Regions from separate parts of the Microbacterium lacusdiani genome, predicted to be linked through region 2. Evidence: predicted binding sites of a transcription regulator. Region 2 holds the regulator's gene; the other holds the start of a gene.
What was found. Region 2 encodes LexA, which represses DNA repair genes until DNA is damaged. Its sites were predicted from a motif close to TCGAACANNTGTTCGA; they were not measured.
Positions count from the first base shown of each region.

Region 1 (4,412 bases), on a different contig from region 2:
CGTCGGTCTTCGTGCCGACGCCCTGGCCGCCTTCGAGCGGCTCGCCGACGCCGCGGCCGAGGGTGCCGGGAGGATCGCGCTGTACAGCGGGTACCGCTCCTACGACACCCAGGTCTCGACCTATGCGGCGCAGGTGGGCGCGCGCGGCGGCGGGGCGGACGCCCTGTCCGCCCGTCCCGGTCACAGCGAGCATCAGCTGGGGCTGGCCGCCGACGTCGTGGCGTGCGGCGCGTGGGGGTGCGGCGACATCTATGAGGTGGGCGGGACCGCGCAGGGGCGCTGGCTCGCCGAGAACGCGTGGCGCTACGGATGGATCGTCCGCTACGAGGCCGGGCGCAGTGAGACGACCGGCTACGACGCCGAGCCCTGGCACCTGCGCTACGTGGGCCGGGGCATCGCCGAGGCGTACCAGGCGGGCGGCTTCCACACGCTCGAGGAGTTCTTCGGCCTGCCTGCCGCGCCGGACTACGACTGAGCGCTCAGAACAGCGTCGCGGCCTCCGGGATCGCGCGTCGCTCGGTCGCCCTCGTCGCCGCGGCCCGCCCGCGCGAGGTCGTCACGACCCGCGACGCCGTGGCGGCCGCCGGCGCGGGCCGGCGCCACGGATCCCCGTCGGAGCGGCCGTCGAGCCGGTGCGCCCGGATGAGCGGTCGGATGCGCTGCGACAGCATCGTCCGGTACGCCTGCGGCGCGTTGACGGAGGCGCCCGGATACAGGCCGCGGTAGGCGGGCAGGAGCTCCGGATGCTCGCGCGCGAGCCAGCGCATGAACCACGGCTTCACGCCGGGGCGCAGGTGCAGCGCGCCGTGCACGACCCTGGCCGCGCCCGCGGCCTTCACCCGAGCGAGTGCGGCGTCGAGCGCCTCGGGGGAGTCGGAGAGGTGGGGGAGGATCGGCATCAGGAACACTGACACCGCGAAGCCCGCGTCGGCCGCGGCGCGCACCGTGTCGAGGCGGGCCTGCGCCGTCGGTGTCCCCGGCTCGATCGCCTGCTGCAGCTCGTCGTCGTAGACCGCGATGGAGAAGGCGAGCTGGATCGGCACATCCTGCTTCAGCCGCGTCAGCAGCGGCAGGTCGCGCCGCAGCAGCGAGCCCTTGGTCAGGATCGAGAAGGGCGTGCCCGACTCCGCCAGAGCGGTCGTGATGCCCGGCATGAGCTTGTAGCGACCCTCGGCCCGCTGGTACGGATCGGTGTTCGTGCCGAGGGCGACCGGCTCACGGCGCCACGACGAGCGCGCGAGCTCCCGCCGCAGCACCTCGTCGACGTTCACCTTCACGACGATCTGCGAGTCGAAGTCGCGCCCGGCATCCAGGTCGAGATACTCGTGCGTCCCCCGGGCGAAGCAGTTGTGGCTGATCACGCCGTTCGCGACGAAGTCCCCCGTCCCGGTGGTGATGTCCACCATGTCGATGTCGTGCCCGAGGTCGTCCACGGACACGACATGCAGATCGGCGGCGGTCTTCACAGCGTCGCCGATGAGCTGCTGCTTCCGGCTGAGCGCCGGCCGGGTGGCGTCGAAGAACCGCTGCCGCATCGGCAGCCCTCCTGTCACTCGCACGGACCGCACGCCGTTGGGCCGGGGTGGTTCGATGACGCACGGGATGCCGACGGCCTCCAGGGACTCAGCGGTCAGGGAGAGCAGTTCTTCATCCTTGTTGCTGATCCGCAGGACGCCTCGCGAGCAGCTCCCCTCCGCATCGAAGATTCCGGCGAGGAAACCAGCCCGCCATTCGCGGGACCGCGTTCGCGGGATCGTGATCAGATGCTCGATCGCCGCGACGTCTTCCACGCGTGCGGTGTGGATCGCGATCATCTGCTTGCGTGCGCCCTCCGCGGCGCTGAAGGTTCGCGTTCGCGTGGGAACGCCGGAACGATCGAGGAAGTCCCGCGATCGGTCCAGGGCGGCGCGGTCGGTCTCCGTGAGCGCCAAGCGGAACATGTGGATGTCGCGGATGCGATCCGCGCTCCGATACGAGCGATGGAAGATCATCCCGTCGCCCCGGATCATGCCGGCGAGGTAGCCGCGTCGGTAGTGCGGCGTCGGCGATGCGGAGTCGGGCGGCGGCCCGCCGATGCCGAATCCCATCAAGCGGTTGAGGGCGGTGAGGTGGGGGCGCTGCTCGGGGCCCGTGGTGGCGCCGTGGACATGCTTCCAGCCCCTGTCGGTCAGGAACCGATGGTCGCCGCTCGCCGTGATCTCGGTGCCGTCGGCCAGCGTGACGCGATACGCGCGCTTTCTCGACGGCCACTTCGCGCGGACCGTCGTGCGCACGTAGCGTCGGTAGACACCGTGCCGCTCGGTGCCGACGACCTCGTCGCCGACGCGGATCTCGCGAAGCGGAACCTGGCGGCCGTCGGCCCGCAGGATCAGGGTGTCTGGGCTGAGGCAGTACACGCAGGCATGGGTGCATCCGCGATACGGGTTGATCGTCCAGTCGAACGGCGTGCTGCTCGAGCGCGGCACATGGTTGAGGGCCGACTTGGCGGCGACCTCGTGGAACGTCACGCCCGCGAATTCGGGCGTCGTCACCGAGCGGACGAGTCCGTCGAGCTGCTCCATTCCGGGCAGCGCGTCGGGGTCCGAGACGCCGAGCTCCTGTCCCTGCCATCGCATGGATTCATCGAACACCCGTTCTATCGCCAAGTCAAGCGAGATCAGAACACATGTGCGAAGCGATCCGGCCCTGGTGGCGCGGGTGCGCGCGTGCGAGACTGCGGGCATGACCGCGCGACTCGCCCTCCGAACCCTGGCTCCGATCGTCCTGGCCGGATCGCTGCTGATCGCCGGCTGCTCGGCCGGCGGCGAGGAGGAGGCGCCCGAGGGGGCGACCCCGCCCGCGGAGTCCTCCGCGCCCGCGGAGACGCCCGCGGACGAGGCGCCGTCGGGCGAGGTGGTCGATGAGGCCGTGCTCGAGGGGTACGTCGTGGCCGCGGGGCTCGAGCCGATCGACATCGAGGCCATGGGTGGGGTCGAGGGGCTCAGCGGCCTCTTCGCGGATGCGGAGATCGAGCCCGCCGAGTGCGCGGCCGCGGTCGAGAGCGGGCTCGCCATCGCGGAGACGAGCGAGAGCAGCATGGCCGTGGGCGTCGACGAGGCGACCGGCCAGTCGGGCGGAGTGGTGAGCTTCGCGGAGGCGTCGATCGCCGACGGCGCCGTGGAGTCGGGCCTGTCGAACATCGACGGCTGCGGCGAGATCACGATCACCATGGCCGACGGGACGTCGGTGACGAGCACCATCAGCGAGGTCCCGGTGTCGATCGACGGCGCCGACTCGGCGTACGGGGTGCAGACCGACTCGGTGATCGAGGGCACCGGCGCGATGAGCTCCGTGACCGTCACGGCGCTGGTCGACTCGCTCGTCGTGACCGGCAGCGCGATCGGCGGTGCGGAGGCGGCATCGGGCGCAGAGGACGTCGCCCAGCGGCTCGTGGACGCGATCGCGGCGGGCTGACCTACACCTTGCGGCGCCGCGGCGTGAGCCGCACCTGGGGCATGGGCGGGGCGGGGATGCGCTCGTCGCCGTGCGTGACGACGTGGCCGAACCGCTCGGACCCGGCCTCCCACTCCTCGCGGGCCTCGACGATCTCGTCGTGGTCCCGGCCCACGAAGTTCCACCACATCACGAGGTCGTCCGCGAACGGCTCCCCGCCCAGGAGGAAGAACATCGCGCCGCCGATCGTCGAGACCTCGATGCCGTCGCGGTTCACGCCGAGGTAGAGCAGGTCCAGGGCGCCGAGCGCGGTCGGCTCCCCCGCTCGCCCCGCGTGCGCGACGAGGTCGCCCTCCACCCCCGCGATCGCGTACTCCCAGTCGCGGCGGAACGGGATGCGCACGCGCGATCCCGGCGCCAGCACGACCTCCGCGCCCACGATCGGCGTGTAGACGGTGGCGGGGGACACGACGTCTCCGAGCTCGCCGACGACCACCGTGGCGTCCGCGTCGGCGCCCTCGAGGGCCGGGAGCCTCAGCGTCGGCAGGTCGGCATGGCGCTCGAAGTCCGGACCGCCGTGGCGGCGGCTCTCCGGGAGGGCGATCCACAGCTGCAGCGCGTCGAGCGGGATGGGATCGTCGCCGACCGAGTACTCCGAGTGGGAGATGCCCCGGCCCGACGTCATGATGTTCAGCACGCCGCGGCTGATCGTGACGTCGCTGTCGATGCTGTCGCGGTGGCGGACCTCGCCCACCAGCGGCCACGTCACGGTCTGCAGTCCGATGTGCGGGTGGGGCTCCACCCGCATCAGCGCCTCCTGCGGCCCGAAGCGGTCGAAGAAGCACCATGCGCCCACGGTCGGCAGGTCGCGCTGCGGCAGCGAGCGGTGAACCGCCATGGCCCTGACGCCGCCGAGCGGCACCTCGCGGGGCTCGAGCAGCAGCTCACGAGGGCCGTCGCACGCGTCGGCGGTGAGGTCC
Region 1 is NZ_BAAGXJ010000005.1:16,104-20,515, reverse strand. It holds gene ACYVGN_RS05590 (M15 family metallopeptidase) at 1-475, shown strand, start outside; gene ACYVGN_RS05585 (intein-containing Rv2578c family radical SAM protein) at 480-2,615, opposite strand; gene ACYVGN_RS05580 (sensor domain-containing protein) at 2,722-3,453, shown strand; gene ACYVGN_RS05575 (pirin family protein) at 3,455-4,412, opposite strand, start outside.
Region 1: a site for LexA is predicted at 2,623-2,638, ahead of ACYVGN_RS05585 (intein-containing Rv2578c family radical SAM protein). Genes of this name have one in related genera too.

Region 2 (4,412 bases):
CGGCGGCACCACCGGGTCGTCGGCGCCCTGCAGGATGAGCAGCGGCGTCTGCAGCGTCTCGGGCCGCGACAGGGGCGAGCGGCTGACGTACAGCGGCTCGGCCTGGGGGAGCGGGCCGACGAGGCCGTCGAGGTACCGCGCCTCGAAGTCGTGCGTGTCGTCGGCCAGCCGCCGCAGGTCCGCGACGCCGTAGCGGCTGATGCCGGCGGCGAACACGTCCGTGTCGGCGACCGCGCACAGCACGGTCCAGCCGCCGGCCGAGCCGCCCTTGATCGCGATCCGGGCGGGATCCGCCAGACCCGCCGCCGCGAGCCCCCGCGCGGCGGCGGCCGTGTCGGCGACGTCGACGATGCCCCAGCGGCCGCGCAGCCGCTCGCGGTACGCGCGGCCGTAGCCGGTCGATCCGCCGTAGTTCACGTCGAGCACGCCGATGCCGCGGCTCGTGAAGTACGCGACCGCGAGCGAGAGCTCGCCCGACGCGTGCGCGGTCGGCCCGCCGTGCACGAGCACGAGGTACGGAGGCAGCTCGCCCTCGGGAGCGGTCGCATCCGGGTTGGTCGGAGGGTATGCGAACGCGTGGACGTCGCCGTCCGGACCCTCGAAGGTCACGGCGCGGGAGGTCGGCATCCATGCGGGGGCGAGCGCCGAGACCCCGCCGCGCAGCGCGGTGAGCGTGCGCGCGTCGACGTCCAGGAGCCAGAGGCCTCCGGGGACGCGGGTGCCGGCGCCCGTGAGCAGGACGCGGGAGCCCTGTGCGTCCCGCACGAGCACCCCGCCGGTGAGCGAGGTCTCCAGGCCGTCCACCGCGCCGCACGTCGGATCGATCACGATGAGCTCGTCGGCGCCGTGCGTGCGCACCGCGACGATCCGGCCGTCGTCGAGCGCCGCGAACCAGCGGGTCGCGAGGTTCCACAGCGGTCCGCCCGTGTCGGCGTCGGCGGGGTAGATCGGCTCCGGGCCGGTCGCGCCGAGGCCGTCGAACCGCACCCAGTGGAGGTTCCAGCGGCCCTCGGGGTCGGCGGTGAACATGAGCTCGTCGTCGCCGGTCCACTCGGGCTGCAGCGCCGAGATCCCGCCGTCCTCCGTGCGGCCCCCCGCGACCACCACGTGGTCCGCCACGCGCCCGTCGGGGCCGATCCGGCCCACGCGCAGCTCGGAGGCGTCCCACGGCATGTCCGGGTGGTCCCACGCGATCCAGGCGAGTCGGTCGCCGCGCGGCGCCGGGTACGCGAGGAAGTCCGAACCGGCCACCACGCTGAGGATCGCCTCGGGATCGTCGGCCGCGGAGCCGTCGAGCGGGATCACGACGATATCGCGCACGGGGGAGCGGTCGCCGGCGTGTGTCTCGCGCACGGCCCACAGCCGGCCCCCGCCGTCGGGACCGGCGGCGAACGTGAGGTCGCCGAAGCTCATCCCCAGGCCCGCCGGCGTGAGGGGCTCGGGCGCGCCGCCCACGGTCAACCGGTGCACGCGCTGATCCGAGCCCTCCACGAAAAGCAGCTCGGAGGCCGGCGTGACGGTCCACGCACCGCCGCCGTACTCGTGCACGCGCGAGCGCGCGTTCCAGGGCGCCGGCAGCAGCGCCTCGGGCTCGTCGTCCGTGAGCCGGAAGACCGCGGTGCGCCCCCGCTCCGACGGCACGCTCTCGCTCCACCAGATCTCGTCGCCCACGAAGCGCGCGCCGTCCAGGCGAGGCGAGCCTCCGGCGATGTCGGCTGCCGCGATCGGCGAGGGCCAGGATCCGTATGGGAGCGTCTGTGCCATGCCCCCACGCTATCGGGGAGCCCGCGGAGGTCAGACCGCGCGCATCACCGCGACGACCTTGCCCAGCACGACCGCCTCGTCGCCGAGGATCGGCTCGAACGCGGAGTTGCGCGGCAGGAGCCACGTGTGGCCGTCGCGCTGCCGGAAGACCTTGACCGTGGCCTCGCCGTCGAGCATGGCCGCGACGATGTCGCCGTTCTCCGCCGTGTTCTGCACGCGCACGACCACCCAGTCGCCGTCGCAGATCGCGGCGTCGATCATGGACTCGCCCGAGACCTTCAGCATGAACAGCTCGCCCTTGCCGACCAGCTGGCGGGGGAGCGGGAAGATCTCCTCGACCTGCTGATCGGCCGTGATCGGCACGCCCGCCGCGATGCGGCCGACGAGCGGCACCATGGCGGCGTCGCCGACCGTGGGCATGCCCGCGTCGAGGTTCTCCGCCGACTGGCCGGGGAGGTCGATCAGCACCTCCATCGCACGCGTCTTGCCGGGGTCGCGGCGCAGGTAGCCGCTCAGCTCGAGCTGCCCCAGCTGATGCGTGACGCTCGAGAGCGACTTGAGGCCGACCGCGTCGCCGATCTCGCGCATCGTGGGCGGGTAGCCCTTGGTCTGGATCGAGCGCTGGATGACCTCGAGGATGGCCAGCTGCTTGTCGCTGAGGCTCTTGCGGCGCCGCGTGCGGGGCTTCTCGTCGGCCGCAGCCGACTGTCCGGCGTCGAGGTTCGACGTGCTGGTGTCGACGGCGCTCATGTCCCGTGCTCCTTCGCTCCGACATCCGATGTCGGTGGCCCGTGGTGGAGTGTCCTTCATCGAAACGGTATCCGAGAACCACGCGGATCCGGAAGATCTGTTCGAGCGTGTCGCGTGACATCTCGGACCGGTTTTCGAAGAAGACGTTGACAGATTCGAATCTTCGAAGATAGATTCGGAACAGAGCTTCGCATCCGGCCCTCCCGGCCGAGCGCCGGATGCGAAGCCTCTCCGATCCTCTCGAGGAAGCTGAAGGAGCCGCAGATGACCACCGTGAGCATCACCGCCTACCAGGCCCCGGTCCGCCCCGCCCGTGCCCTCCGCACCGAGCGCGCCGTCCGCGTGGCGCCGGCGACGCGGCTGCGGGTCACGCGCCGCGGTCGTCGCGTGCTGGCCGCCCTCGCCGCGGCTCCGGTCGCCGCGGGCCTGGCCCTCGCCGTCATCAGCGGCGGAGGCGCCCTCGCGTCGCGCGAGGACGGCGCACCCGCCGGCACGTTCGACACCGTGACGGTCATGGCGGGCGACTCGCTCTGGTCGATCGCGGAGGAGATCGCTCCGGCCGCGGACCCGCGCGACGTGGTGGACGCGATCGTCGCGCTGAACCAGCTGCAGAGCTCGTCGGTCGCCGCCGGAGAGCGGCTCGCGATCCCGGCGGAGTACTCCTCGGCCCGCTGACGGACGAGAGGCCACCCGTCCGAGCGGCCCTAGCATTGAGAGGGTGACGGTCACTCTCGACGAACTGCCGATCCGCGACGACCTGCGCGGGCAGAAGCCCTACGGGGCACCTCAGGCGCCTCTCCCCGTGGCACTCAACGTCAACGAGAACACGCATCCCGTGCCGGCCGAGGTCGCGGACGACATCGCCGACGCGGTGGCCCAGGCTCTGCGCAACGTCAACCGCTACCCGGATCGCGAGTTCACCGAGCTCCGGCAGGGCTTCGCGCAGTACCTCGGCCACGGCCTCGACGAGAGCCGGATCTGGGCCGGCAACGGCTCGAACGAGGTGCTGCAGCACGTGCTGCAGGCGTTCGCGGGTCCCGGGCGCTCGGCGTTCGGCTTCGAGCCCACCTACTCCATGTACCGGCTCCTCACACGGGGCGTCGGGTCCGAGTGGATCGGCGGCACGCGCGGCCACGACTACACGATCGACCCGGAGGACGCGGCCCGCCAGGTGGCGGAGGCGCGGCCCGATGTCGTGTTTCTGTGCGCCCCCAACAACCCCACTGGCACGCCGCTGTCGCTCGACGTGGTCGAGGCCGTGTACGACGCGACAGACGGCATCGTGGTGGTGGACGAGGCGTACCAGGAGTTCGCGCCGCACGAGTCGCCCTCGGCGCTGACGCTGCTGGGCGGGCGCCCCCGCCTCGCGGTCTCGCGCACCATGAGCAAGGCGTTCGCCTTCGCCGGCGCCCGCGTGGGCTATCTCGCGGCCGATCCGGTGCTGATCGACGCGCTGCGCCTGGTCCGTCTCCCGTACCACCTCAGCGCGCTGACGCAGGCGGCCGCGACCGCGGCTCTGCGGCACTCCGACACCATGCTGCGGATGGTCGACGAGATCGTCGTGCAGCGGGACCGGATGTCGGCGACGCTCGAGGCGCTCGGCTACCGCGCGTACGAGTCGTGGACGAACTTCGTGCTGTTCGGCGGCGTCTCCGACCCCGCCGCGACGTGGCAGGCGCTGTACGACCGAGGCGTGCTCATCCGCGACATCGGCATCCCCGGCCACCTGCGGGTCACGGCCGGCACCGAGGAGGAGACCACGGCGTTCCTGGAGGCCCTGGCCGAGCTGGGCCGTCGCTGAGCGGAGGCCGTGCGCGGTCGCCGCGCGGTCCGGCGGCGACCGCGCCCCGACTAGACTCGCGGGCATGACGACTGCCCGAATCGCACGCCGCACCCGC
Region 2 is NZ_BAAGXJ010000010.1:84,947-89,358, forward strand. It holds gene ACYVGN_RS08485 (S9 family peptidase) at 1-1,764, opposite strand, end outside; gene lexA (transcriptional repressor LexA) at 1,795-2,514, opposite strand; gene ACYVGN_RS08495 (LysM peptidoglycan-binding domain-containing protein) at 2,779-3,189, shown strand; gene ACYVGN_RS08500 (histidinol-phosphate transaminase) at 3,224-4,315, shown strand; gene hisB (imidazoleglycerol-phosphate dehydratase HisB) at 4,380-4,412, shown strand, end outside.